DNA from 4 places in the Gluconobacter sp. P1D12_c genome. Region 1 is predicted to be linked to each of the others. Evidence: riboswitches for the same ligand, from Rfam matches in the RefSeq annotation. Region 1 holds a riboswitch; each other region holds the start of a gene.
The links. Region 1 has a riboswitch for cobalamin ahead of metE (5-methyltetrahydropteroyltriglutamate--homocysteine S-methyltransferase). Riboswitches for the same ligand answer to the same signal wherever they lie in the genome.
Positions count from the first base shown of each region.

Region 2: it holds a riboswitch for cobalamin, as region 1 does, so the genes downstream of both, KP705_RS03325 (TonB-dependent siderophore receptor) here and metE (5-methyltetrahydropteroyltriglutamate--homocysteine S-methyltransferase) in region 1, are expected to answer to the same signal.
Region 3: it holds a riboswitch for cobalamin, as region 1 does, so the genes downstream of both, KP705_RS03445 (DUF1636 domain-containing protein) here and metE (5-methyltetrahydropteroyltriglutamate--homocysteine S-methyltransferase) in region 1, are expected to answer to the same signal.
Region 4: it holds a riboswitch for cobalamin, as region 1 does, so the genes downstream of both, KP705_RS03465 (CbtB-domain containing protein) here and metE (5-methyltetrahydropteroyltriglutamate--homocysteine S-methyltransferase) in region 1, are expected to answer to the same signal.

Region 1 covers NZ_JACSIQ010000005.1:113,337-116,586, forward strand. The annotation lists gene metF (methylenetetrahydrofolate reductase [NAD(P)H]) at 1-710, opposite strand, end outside; gene KP705_RS07420 (metalloregulator ArsR/SmtB family transcription factor) at 740-1,666, opposite strand; cobalamin riboswitch at 1,734-1,938, shown strand; gene metE (5-methyltetrahydropteroyltriglutamate--homocysteine S-methyltransferase) at 2,054-3,250, shown strand, end outside.
Region 2 covers NZ_JACSIQ010000002.1:321,421-324,670, forward strand. The annotation lists gene KP705_RS03325 (TonB-dependent siderophore receptor) at 1-2,103, opposite strand, end outside; cobalamin riboswitch at 2,194-2,396, opposite strand; gene KP705_RS03330 (fumarylacetoacetate hydrolase family protein) at 2,584-3,250, shown strand, end outside.
Region 3 covers NZ_JACSIQ010000002.1:349,892-353,141, reverse strand. The annotation lists gene cobT (nicotinate-nucleotide--dimethylbenzimidazole phosphoribosyltransferase) at 1-229, opposite strand, end outside; gene cobU (bifunctional adenosylcobinamide kinase/adenosylcobinamide-phosphate guanylyltransferase) at 260-820, shown strand; cobalamin riboswitch at 858-1,096, shown strand; gene KP705_RS03445 (DUF1636 domain-containing protein) at 1,217-1,630, shown strand; gene cobW (cobalamin biosynthesis protein CobW) at 1,627-2,679, shown strand; gene cobN (cobaltochelatase subunit CobN) at 2,684-3,250, shown strand, end outside.
Region 4 covers NZ_JACSIQ010000002.1:353,595-356,844, reverse strand. The annotation lists gene KP705_RS03480 (histidine phosphatase family protein) at 1-334, shown strand, start outside; gene bluB (5,6-dimethylbenzimidazole synthase) at 324-962, opposite strand; gene KP705_RS03470 (CbtA family protein) at 966-1,703, opposite strand; gene KP705_RS03465 (CbtB-domain containing protein) at 1,719-1,943, opposite strand; cobalamin riboswitch at 1,972-2,113, opposite strand; gene cobS (adenosylcobinamide-GDP ribazoletransferase) at 2,110-2,877, opposite strand; gene cobT (nicotinate-nucleotide--dimethylbenzimidazole phosphoribosyltransferase) at 2,874-3,250, opposite strand, start outside.

The DNA.
Region 1 (3,250 bases):
TCATCCAATCCATCGAACAGGTCGCGCATCCACTTCGGCACGTTTGCACCACACATATCGGCAAATTTCCAGGCCTGCGCAGCACTTCCAACCGGAAGAATACCCGGCACGATCGGCCGCTCGATTCCAATGCCCGCAGCACGGTCCCGGAAGCGTAGAAATGTGTCCGCTTCGAAGAAGAACTGCGTCAAAGCCCGGTCCGCACCCGCATCAATCTTCGCTCGCAGATGCTCCAGATCCGACTGCGGGCTAAGCGCGGCAGGATGCGTTTCCGGATACGCCGCAACGGAGATTTCGAACGGCGCAATCTCCTTTAATCCGCGCACCAGATCCACAGCCCCCGCGTAGCCTTCCGGATGGGGCTCATAGACGCCCCCGGCTGACGGTGGCGGATCACCACGCAGGGCCACAATGTGCTTCACACCAGCGTCCCAGTACGCCTGCGCCACAGCATTGACGTCTTCTTTGGAGGCTCCCACGCAGGTCAGATGCCCAGCCATTGGCGCGCCAGTTTCCCGAACCATGTCTTTCAGGGTAGCCAGGGTGCGGTCCCGTGTTGACCCACCTGCCCCATACGTCACGGACATGAACTGCGGACCAAAAGCAGCTAGCGTTTTTGCGTTTTCCAGCAGCGTGGCGGCTGCCTTTTCCGACTTTGCAGGGAAAAACTCGAACGAAATTGCGGGCAGAGGCCCTGTCTGTGCGGGCATCGCGCCAGCTCCTTATTCAATAATTCAGCTTAGTTGGGGCGTTGGCCGAGCCAGAGTTTCACAGTCAGCTCGCCTTCAAGAGCCACTGGCTCTGCGGGAACCAGACCGGCTGCGCGAAACCACGTCGCCATCTGCGCATCAGTAAACCCAAGCCGAACATGCGCATCCCGTGTGCGAAGTTCTTCGCGGCTATGGGAGGCAAAATCGATAATCAGTAATCGACCATTGGCATCCAGAATCCGCGCGGCCTCCGCAATTACAGCAGCCGGATGCTGTGCATAGTGCAGAACCTGATGCATGACTGCGACATCGGCTGAATGCTCCGGCAACGGAAGGGCCTGAAAGTCTCCCTGCCGCAGATCAGCCTGCTCCAGACCAGCTTCCGCAAGCTTGGTTCGCGCCAATCGCAGCATGGCGGGACTGCGATCAAACCCGATGACTGTCTGGGCGCCGCTTCCCAGCAGCTCCATCATACGACCAGTCCCAGTGCCTATATCCACAAGGCGCCCGATCGGAGATGCTGAGAGCGTCTTTACGATCGCTGCTTCGACCTCCTGTTCGGACACATGCAAGGAACGCAACGCGTCCCATTCTGCCGCGTGGGTTTCAAACCAGTCTTCCGCCGCGAGCGCACGAACATCTCGAATGGCCTGCAAGCGAATACGATCCGCACGGATTTCCGCCGGCTCCCGCGCAGTCCATCGATCCAGCGCCATAAAGACAGGCTCCAGACGTTCCGGAACACCCAAAGTCAAAAAGACCCAGCTTCCTTCCTTGCGGCGCTCAATCAATCCCGCATCTGCCAGGATCTTTACATGCCGTGACACGCGGGGCTGGCTTTGCCCGAGCACCTGCGCCACCTCTCCGATGGACAGTTCCATCTCGCGCAGAAGGGCCAGAGTCCGCAGACGGGTCATGTCTGCCAGTGCCTGGAAAATAATGAGGGCGTGTTCCATACGAATTTACATATAAGGAGTTCTTTATATGAGCAAGAGCTATTGACTCGTTTTCAGGACATGCGGCAGTCATAAGGCTTGTCATGGTTCCGCGCCGGATGTTCACGCATCCGGCGTGGCTAAGAGGGAAGCCGGTGCAAAGCCGGCGCTGCCCCCGCAACTGTCAGCGGCGAGTGCCGATTCCACACAGGCCACTGGGCGAAAGTCCGGGAAGGCGGAATCAGCGCGAAGACCCGTAAGCCAGGAGACCTGCCACGGCACATAACATCCTCCGGCGGGGCGTTCCGGACGGGTCACGCATGTCTCCACGCCGCACATTTCCTGTTCGGGGCGTGAACGATCCTGCATGCCCTGAGAGCGCACTGCCACGAACCTGTCGAGGCTTTCATGACCGTCCGCGTCGCAACTCTGGGCTTTCCGCGTATCGGCACCCGCCGTGAACTGAAAACCGCTCTTGAACAGTACTGGGCGGGAAATTCCTCCGCCGATGATCTGCTTTCCACCGCCGCGTCCCTTCGGGCGTCAGCCTGGCAGCGCCAGAAAGACCTCGGTGCCGAGATCATCCCTTCCAACGATTTTTCGCTTTACGATCATGTGCTGGATACATCCGCAATGGTCGGTGCTGTTTCCGCCATTTACGGCAACGTGCAGGGCAAGGTGGACTTGGGAACCTACTTCGCCATGGCCCGCGGCTCCCAGACGACATCCGAAGAGTGTGGCTGCGGTCATACTCATGCCCCCCCTGAGGATGTCCCTGCCGCCGAAATGACCAAGTGGTTTGACACGAACTACCATTACCTTGTTCCGCAATTCACAGCAGACCAGACGTTCAGCCTCGCCTCCACAAAACCCGTCGACGAATATCGGGAAGCCAAGGCGCTTGGGATTGAGACACGCCCTGTTCTGCTCGGTCCTGTCAGTTTCCTGCTTCTGGGAAAATGTGACGGCCCGGCGTTTGATCGCCTTGATCTGCTCCCTGCCTTGCTGCCCATTTATGAAAGGGTTCTGAAGGCCCTCCGAGCAGAAGGCGCAGACTGGGTTCAGATTGACGAGCCGTGCCTTGTTCTGGATCTGCCGGGAAATGCTGCCGCAGCGTTCAAGACAGCATACAAAACTCTGACAACCACAGTTCCAGACCTGAAACTGATGCTCGCCACGTATTTCGGTGCGCTCGGAAACAATCAGGACATCGCCCTAAGCCTGCCAGTTCACGGGCTGCATGTGGATCTTGTCCGCGCTCCCGAACAACTTGCATCTATTCTGGAGGAAGCGCGACCTGACCTACTGCTGTCTCTCGGCGTAGTGGATGGGCGAAATATCTGGAAGGCCGACCTGAACGCGCTTCTGGACCATCTTGAACCGCTGGTGGGCCAGCGTGACCTGATCCTCGCGCCGTCTTGCTCTCTCCTCCACACACCCATTGACCTGGAACGGGAGACAGATCTGGACGCGGATGTAAAATCCTGGCTCGCATTCGCCGTTCAAAAAATCGAGGAGTTGCACACACTGGCGCGCGCCCTGAATGAAGGCCGGGGCGTTGTGCAAACCATTTTAGCCGAAAACGCTGCGGCTCTTCAGGCACGT
Region 2 (3,250 bases), on a different contig from region 1:
AACCGTCACGCCACGATAGGCGTGCCATGCCGCGAAAAGATTGACGAGCGCATAGTCTTTCAGACTCAGCGTGTTGGCGTAATCGCCCTTGCGGGCAGATACGTAACGCATACCAGCCCCCAGATCGACCGGTAGATCTGCAACCCGGGACCAGACACCCCACAGGTTAGCCGTTACAGCCGGAACGTTCGGAACCTCGTTCCCGGAGGCATTCACTGACGCTGAAGGATGGAATGATCCATAACGAGACCACGTATAGGCAACATTTCCGGACAGGCTCCAGTGTTTCCCCAGCGTGAGGTCCCCCTGCCATTCCACACCCCGTGACTTCTGAACGCCCGCCGTTGCCACGCTGTCCACACCGGTAGCAACGAGAACTCGGGCACGGCGGATATCGTACAGAGACAGCGTAGAAGACAGACGCCCTTTCCAGAAAGAACCCTTAGCGCCGATTTCTCCTTGTCTGGACTGACTCAGGCGTGAAAACTGGCCCTTATTAACCAGGAAGATATTGGAGCCCGGCGGATCTTCAGCCGTTGTGTACACGCCGTAGAGGCTGATGTTGTCTGTCAGATCGTAAACAGGGCCAATCCTGAAGTTGGCAGGATTGTAGTTCCCCTGGAAGCTGGTCGCAGGATTGAACGCACCGGACTGGCTATAATTCTGACGGTCCAGTTTCAGCCAGTCATAGCGAAATCCACCCACTACACGCAGGTCGTCCCGCACGGTCAGGACGTCTTCCATGAAGATACCTGCGTCTACCATGGTTGTGGGAGATTTTGTATATGGATACTCTCCAGCAAAACTCCCGACGGCCGTACTCTCAGGACTACTCAGCGAAACACTGTCCGCATATGTCGCGTCCGGAAAACCACGGTTCCGGATGAGCCGCACATAATACGCGTCTCCACCGACGACCAGACGGTTTTTCATTCCGAAAACATGAAAATCAAACTGACCATCCAGCGTGTCACCCACCTGATGCTGGTTCATATAAACATAGAACCGATCCCGACCGACCCGACCGGGTGCAATGGCATTTCCCGCTGCGTCCGTCTGCCCGGCTGAACCGATATAGCTGTAGGATTCAGCGTTATTCCAGTTGCGCTTGGCGTAAAGGACATAGGTTTTATTGTGGAACGTCATGTTCTCCGTTGGCTGCCACGTCAGATGAAGCGTCGGGGTCACATTAACCGAGCCAGCTTTTGCATCCTTGGCATTGTAATAACGCCAGAGCGATGACCGGCTTACGCCTAATCCCTTGGAAGACGACAGCAGGCCGCCTACGCCATCATGGACCTGCGCCAGCGGGACCAAAGGGGTTCCATAATACGTCGACAAGCGATCTGTCAGATAGTCGACGCCAAAGCGGGCTGTAAATTTCTTCGAAGGGTGCCAGAGCAACGTTGTCGTGAAATCGTTGCTGTGTGGGTCTGCGCCAGCAACGTATCCATCAGACGAGGTACGACTGAAATCACTTCGAATGGCCAAAGTGTCAGTAATGGGAACCGAACCGCCAACACCAGCATTCCACGTATTGAAACTGCCATAAGATACCAGAGCATTAGCATGCGGCCCATCAAACGCAGGGTCACGCGTTCGCATGTCCACCGTGCCGCCAACAGCGCCCTGCCCGTACAGAACAGACGACGGCCCCTTGAGAACCTGAACGCTCTCAAGATTAAAGCTGTTGAGCGGACGGTTCACCATCGTAGTCGGGCCGTAATAAATGCCATCTCGCAGGATCAGAACCTGATTCCCGCTGAAGCCGCGCATCATCATCTGCGCCGGACTTCCTGGAGATCCACCGGAAGAAACACCCGGTGCACTGTCTGCGGCGTCTTCAGCGTGCACATAGCCGCGCTGTTCCATCACGCTGCGCTGAATCACATTGATCGTCGCAGGATTATGTTGAACCGTCAGCCCAAGTCTGCCCCCGATAACAGCACTATCCTTCAGCGGCTGCGCCCGCCCGTGCGCGGTAATGTGTTCTTCTTTCGCTTTGGCAACCGTCTTCCTGACGTCTTCTGTCTGGGCGAACGCAGGCTGAAAAACGGTCAATGCCGCAACGGGCAACACACCGACAAAACTGATTTTCCTCATGGATAACGCAAACTTCACTCAACAATGCGTCACTACGATGAGCAGGATAAATATCCTGCTGCGTCCGGTGCACCCCGCCCTTTCGCTTCGTCCATGACCATTTTCGATGGCAGGTCTCCTGGCTTGCGGATCATCGGCAGATCGCGAGCCTTCCCAAGGCTGACGCCCCAGTGGCCGGGTCCCCGGAACCCATCGTGATCAGCCTCACCGCTCACAGTTGCGGGGGCAGCCGCAGCATTTCACTGCGTTCCCTTTTCATCCCCTTCCGGGGAACCATCATTGAGCAGGGGCATAACCGAAACTCCCATATAGTCAAACACGTATGTTATAACATATCAATAACCGAAGTTATTAATTTGGGCAATGGATGCGCCTCGCGTTTGGGGCAGCGGCCACGAACAGGCCCCTCAATCCCTTGGAAGAGGAACCGAAACATGCCTAATCTCATGCTTCCCCACTCTGGACAGAAAGTGTCGCAGGATGAAGCTCTGTCGTTTTGGTCCGTTGAATCAGGAAACGCCTGGACTCATTGATGACGCTGGCATTCTGAGAAGTCTTGCGGGGATTCTGCCTGATATTACAGCCGCCCATCTGTCTCCAGAGCAGCTGGCCGCCTTACGGGCGATTAATCCGGATACTCTCCCTGTCATTTTGGAAACACCACGCTACGGTATTCCGTTCTCAGGTGCCGGAAAGTACATCTGCATTGGCCTGAACTATCGGGATCATGCCGAGGAAGCAGGCCTTCCCCTCCCCTCAGAGCCAATCGTCTTCATGAAAGCCATCTCTGCCCTGACGGGTCCGAGCGATGGTATTCTAATCCCCCAACATGCCACCAAAGTGGACTGGGAAGTCGAACTCGCAGTCATTATTGGCACAAAAGCGTCTTACGTCTCCCCAGAGAAGGCTTTGGAGCATGTGGCGGGATATTGTATCGCCAATGATGTCTCTGAACGCTCATTTCAGATGCAGACAAGCCAGTGGGACAAGGGCAAAGGCTGCGACACATTCGGGCCGCTGGGGCCATGGCTTGTGACGACCGATGAAATCGCCGATCCGCAAGCACTCTCCATGCGGTTAGATGTCAACGGTCGCCGTCGGCAGACGGGACATACCTCCAACATGATCTTTGACGTCCGCAGCATCA
Region 3 (3,250 bases), on a different contig from region 1:
GAACGCGTTCTAGCGTTGGTTTTTGATGGCCTTGCCATTCACCGAGCCAAATGGACAGCTCTTCCAACCGCCCGAGGCTGCCGGGAGGTTTGGTCAGAGTTGCGTCTCGCTCCGCTATCAGGGTGGCGACTTTTGGGTCGGGGTCTGGAAGTGACAGGCAGGCAGTGCGAAGTTCTGCCATGCTGGCGAAAGGAGGCTGACAGAACGAGGGCATGATGTGCGGTGGCATGACAGGTCTTTTGTGCTGTTATCAGGGACCATGCAAGAAGAAGGCGCAGGAGACATTGTGGCACAGACCATCACGCAAACAGGACTATCGGATGTGTCACTGGTCCTTGGGGGCGCCAGGTCAGGAAAAAGCGGGATCGCTGAGGCACTCATCACTGCCCTTCCGGCCCCTTGGGTTTACCTCGCGACCGGTCAGGCTTTTGATGAAGAAATGCAGGCCAGGATAGATTTGCATCGTACCACCCGTGGGAACAAAGGGTGGCGTACAGTTGAAGAGCCATTTGATATCGCGGGTGTCTTACAGGCCGAGCAAGGCGCACCGGTCCTGGTTGATTGCCTGACTCTATGGCTGACGAATCTCATTTTGGAAGATCGTAATATACACGCTGCGACGAACGACCTTCTCGAGGCGCTGCAAGCACGAAGAGGCCGAACCGTTCTTGTAGGCAACGAGGTAGGGCTTGGAATTGTCCCGGACAATGCTCTGGCTCGTTGCTTTCGCGATGAAGCGGGTCTTCTTCATCAGAAGATCGCCGCAGTCGCCGGAGAAGTGCTGTTTGTGGCGGCGGGTTTGTCTTTGAAAATGAAATGAGCCCATTTCCCGGGCTTTGACACGCTTTCATCCCAGAGATAGGAGAGGGTTTGATGGTTCCTCTGAGAAGAGGATGAAAAGGGAAGCTGGTGCGGCCTTAGAAATAGGTCAAACCCGGCACTGCCCCCGCAACTGTGGACGGTTTTCTGTCCCGCCAGTCTTTCTTTCAGGAAAGGCAGCCACTGGATTTCGATCTGGGAAGGCCCGGTGGGAGAGGAGGTGCTAATTGCGCCTCAGCCGTGAGTCAGGAGACCTGCCATCTGAGCCAAGTGTCATGATCCGGCGGGGTGCCCGGACTGTGAGGGCGCGCCAGCATGTGCGTGTCACTTTCGCGATTGCGAAGGCCTTTCATCGCGCCTTTTGTTATGCCGTTGTGGCTGCAAGAGAGACGAAACCATGGCAGATACCCTGCCTTATCCTGAAACGAGCCAATCATCCGTTTCGCCAGTTTTCCACGTCTGTGTGACGTGTCGTCGCGGTCTACCGGTTGGGAATGACCCTGTTCAGGGGCGGCAGCTTTACGATGCCTTGCTTGACCAGGCTGCTGAAGGCGATTTCAGCGTCCAGCCCGTTGAATGTATGGCCGCCTGTAGCCGAGGCTGTATTGCCACGCTTTCCATGCCGGAAAAATGGACTTTTGTTCTAGGTGAACTTGGTCCGGAAAAGCTGTCTGACCTGCTGGCTTACCTTCAGCTTTACCGAGCATCGAAAACTGGAACAGTGATGCCGTCAAAGCGACCCGCATCGCTTTCTGATATGGTTATCGCCCGTCTTCCATCTTCATTGTCTGCTTCACAGGAACTTTCATGATGTCCCAGACTGTTTCAGGCTCCGGTCGCAAGATTCCGGTTACGATCATCACGGGTTTTCTGGGCGCAGGGAAAACAACCCTTCTGCGAAATCTTCTCGCACAGGCTGATGGACGCCGTATTGCGATCGTCGTTAACGAGTTCGGTTCACTTGGGATTGACGGTGAAATTCTACGGTCTTGCGGGATCGAAGGATGTGCTGACGAGGATATCGTCGAACTTACCAACGGGTGCCTCTGCTGCACGGTTGCAGACGACTTCATTCCGACCATGGAGGCTCTGATCGATCGTCCTGATCCGCCAGAGCACATCGTGATCGAGACATCTGGCCTTGCGTTGCCCAAGCCTCTTCTCAAGGCATTCAGCTGGCCCGGGATCCGTACCCGCATGACCGTTGATGGTGTGATTACGCTGGTGGATGCACCCGCTGTCGCCGCAGGTCGCTTTGCCGACGATCCGGAAGCTGTTGCTGCACAGCAGGCTGCTGACCCTTCTCTGGATCACGATAATCCGTTGGCTGAAGTCTATGAAGATCAATTGAATGCGGCGGATCTGATTGTTCTGAACAAGACTGATCTTTTGGACGAAGCCGGGATTGATGCGGTTGAGAAGGGCATTACGGAGGCTGTGCCGCGAAAAGTTATCACGCTGCGCGCAGTAGAGGGACGCCTGGACCCCGCTGTTCTGCTGGGAATTGGTGCCGGTGCCGAAGACGATCTCCAGGCTCGTCCGTCCAATCATGATGGCGCAGATGATCACGAACATGATGACTTCGAGAGTTTCGTCGTGGTCCTTCCGGAGCAGAAAAGTGCTGAAGCGTTACTCAAACGCCTGAGCGAGGTTGCGGGGCAATTCGATATCCTCCGCATGAAAGGTTTTGCAGCCGTGCAGGGCAAGAAAATGCGATTGGCCGTGCAGGGGGTTGGGACCCGTTTCCGTCATGAATTTGATGTGCCTCTCGCTGATGCAGGCCGGGACGGGCGCCTCGTCGTAATTGGCCAGACAGGCCTGGATCACTCAGCCATCGAAGCCGCACTGCTGGCGGACTGACCCGATGCATCTGCTTGTCCGGGAACGACACGGAATAGACGATCAGGACGTGGCCGAGGATCTCGGTCATGCGCCTGCTGATGTCGTGTTTCTGTCCTTCTCGGATAGCGATCTTCTGGCGCTTGAGCGGGCCTACTCCCGTTTGAATGAGCAGGCCCCGACCGGTGCAGGTTTTTCGTTACGGCTGGTCAGTCTTGCTCGCCTCAGACACCCCATGTCGGTCGATTTATACGTTGAGCAGACCATAGCGTCATCCCGCTGCGTTATCGCACGGCTTCTGGGTGGCGTGGATTACTGGCGCTATGGGGCGGAAGAACTCCGGAATTTTTGCGGCAGGAACAGCATTCCACTGGCTCTGTTGCCCGGAGATGCCCGTCAGGATGCACGGCTTGAAGAGTGGTCCAGCATCGAAGCAGCAAACCATTCCAGACTCACGGGGTTTCTGAGGGAAGGTGGTCCTGAGAATGCGCGTCGCGCACTTTTGCTCATGGCTCATCTTGCCGGGCATGGAGAAGACGTTTCAGGAGAACCCGCAGCGCTTCCCCCGGCTGGAATTTATCGCCAGACGACT
Region 4 (3,250 bases), on a different contig from region 1:
CGGGTGGCCGCTGCGTTTGGATGACCGGTTACTGGAGCTAAATTTTGGCCAGTGGGAAGGGCTATCCTGGAATGTTGTGCCGCGTGTGGCTCTCGATAGCTGGGCCGAAGATCCTGAAGGATTTTCTCCCCCAAAAGGTGAAAGTGGGCGAGCGCTACAGGAGCGTGTGCAGTCTTTCTGGGCAGACCTCGTTCAGGCTGGAGAGGCCGCATTAGTCATTTCGCACGGCGGCCCACTTCGTCTCCTTGATGGGCTTGCCAAAGGAGAAAGGGCGAACCTGCTAGCACCTTCAATGCCGCAAGGCAGCAGCAGGCTCCATTACGTCAGCGTTTGATCCACTGACGTCGGTCCGGGTTTCTTGTTTCCCAGCCCATGCGCTCCAGTTCTGGCGTTTTGGCATGGGCTGCGGGGTATCCGATGCAAAGATACGCGATAAGGTTCCATCCCGGCTCGGCATCGAGAAGGTCTGACACGTGCTCTGGCTCAAGAATGGAGACCCAGCCCAGCCCAACACCTGCCGCCGTTGCAGCCAGCCAAAAAGTATGGATAGCCATCACAGCCGACCAGGTCGTTGTTTCCGGCATGGTCGCACGTCCAAGACCATGTCCCTGGTCCGGAAATGTTTCGCAGAAGACTGCGACATGATGCGGGGCATCATCTAATCCGGCCAGTTTGAGCGTCGCATAGGATGCTGCTTGTTCGCCCTCATATCCCTTAAGGGCCTCCCGGTTACAGGTTTCAAAGCTCTTCCGAACGGCTGCTTTTCGCTGCGGGTTTTCAACGAGCACGAAGCGCCAGGGCTCACTCAAACCAACGGAAGGCGCCAGGGTCGATGCATGCAGGAGATCATCCAGCACCGATCCGGGAAGAGGGTCACGTTGGAAATGTCGCGCATCCCGACGCCATGTGAAAAGGCGCTCCAGATCTTTTCTGAAATCGTCTGAAAAGGCTGGTGCCGTCATGGTTTATCCGTTGCGTGCAAAAGGTTTGTCAGCGCCTGCCGTCAGGACACGGGATGCCAGAGGGCCGAAGAGCAGTCCGATCGTAGCCCATAGAACGATCTGCATCCCCAAGGCTGCCTCCCGGAATCGCCAGAGCACTGTTGCCGGGAAATCTGATGGAACTTCGTTGATATCAGGCATACCGGCTTGTACGGCGGCTACCAGAATGATGAAGATACCAAGAGAGGCTAGCACTCCGTTCCAGTGGCCCAGGCGCCGGATGAGTGGTCGGCTGACCATATAGGATGCAGCTGCCGCGCAAAGCGATAGAGCGATCATACCGAAATAGGCGCCGGTCCGTAGGCCGATGGTGGATGGGAGGCCAACGGCAGGGGGATTGGGAGGATATTTCAGGTCTGGCACCAGCACGAACACGACGAATGCTGCGGCTGCCAGAAGTGCAGATAAGGCTCGCGGCGAAAATCGGCCTACGCGACCGTAAGCAAACGCAAAAACGGTTGCAAAAATGCCGCCGTAAGCCGCGCCATACATAACGGCTGCTGTCAGAAGGCCGAAAGAGGCTTGAACGCCTCGGCTGATAATTTCCGGTTCAGGCGGCTCGCCAGCAGCGAGGTCTTTCGCGCTCTCGAATGCAATCGCAAGATTGACCTGCGGCTCTCCAAAAAAACGCGCAAACACAAACGCAAGCAATGCGGCAGCAATCCCGGCAATCATGCCGCGGCTCAAAAGACGACCTGTCATGAAACTATGCTGCGTTTAGTGGCAGGGGAAGCCGAGAAGATGGCGCCCATCATGAACAAATTCATGGACCGCATGGCCTGAAATCAGAGACGTCGCGCCTTGTTCTGCACCAACAAAATAAAGCAGCAGAAGGCTGAGTACGACCGTAAAGGCAGCCCATGGAAGGAGCGTGCGGATCGGCAGCGCAACCGGTGCGGCGATGCTGGCGGGCAGGTGGGAGGGGGAAAGGCTCTGGCTCATAATAGGCTCCGCTGGAAAAGCGCGTTCTGCGGTGGAAAATTGATAAAGGAGGTCTGGCTTCGCAGCGTGATTTCACGAGCATTACAGTGGCGCGACCGCACCGGATTTGCACCGGCTTCTCCCTGCTTTCGCTAACAGGAAGGATGTAACCTTTCGTGCGGGAGTGTCAACTTTTCCATGCTGAAGCCAGCACTGTCAGGAGAACGCACTCAGCGAGACTGGCCGTTGCCCCGAGTACGTCTCCTGTATAGCCGCCAAGCATTTTCCGGGCTACGGCGCGAACTCCAAGCATCGTGCACAGGGCGGCAAGAATAGTCTGGAAGCCCAGTTGTGCGGGAAGGCAAATTACCGTCATGCAAAAGCCGGAAAACAAGGCGCCCAATAACTGATCCCGTGTCAGACTGGAGAGCTGCTTTGCCAGCCCGTTGTCACGAGCAGGCTTTGTGAGGAACGTCAGGAGTGGGAGTACCGCGCGGGATAGCGCTCCCGTTGCAGCCATTGCCGGCACGACCATTGAAGGAGGCAGCGCTGCTAACGTCGTAACGCGGACGATCAAGCTGATGCCCAGAGCTACCGCCCCATAGCTGCCGATACGACTATCGCGCATAATGGTCAGGCGCTTTTCAGGAGTATGGCCACCACCACAGCCGTCCGCCATATCCGCCAGTCCGTCTTCGTGCAGGCCTCCGGTTAAGAGAACTTGTAGGCCAACGCTCCAAGCGGCCGCTACCAGAGGGGGAACACTCAAGGCGCTCAGCAGCAAGAACACTGATGCGCTGAGAATACCGACAAGCGCCCCAACCAGGGGCCAGCACCAGACAGACCGCGCCAGAGACCAGCCCTGTCCGCTGACGCGCAGCCATCCCAAGGGAAGCCGGGTCAGCAGGCCTGCACCACAGGCGATGTCTTCTCGAATGGTGCGCCAAAGCCTCATTGAATCGAGACGTCTGATTGGGAAACAGCAGCCTCTGCGAACGTCGCCATACCGTTGTGGCAGGCCAATGCCGCTCTGAGGGCGGGAATGGCAACCGCAGACCCAGATCCCTCTCCGAGGCGCAAGCCCAGGTCCAGTATTGGTTTTAGCCTAAGGGCATCTGCCAGCCTGCGGTGACCAGCTTCAGCGGAACAATGCGAGAGCTTTGTGTGGTCGAGTGCTGAGGCAGTCAGTTTGATCAATGGCAGCACGGCTGCGGTACAGACGAAGCCGTCAAGCAGAACCGGGATACGATAGTGTCTGGCGGCCAGAACACTTCCCAGTATGGCGGCCAGTTCGTAACCACCCAGACAACGTGCGGCATCCAAGGGGT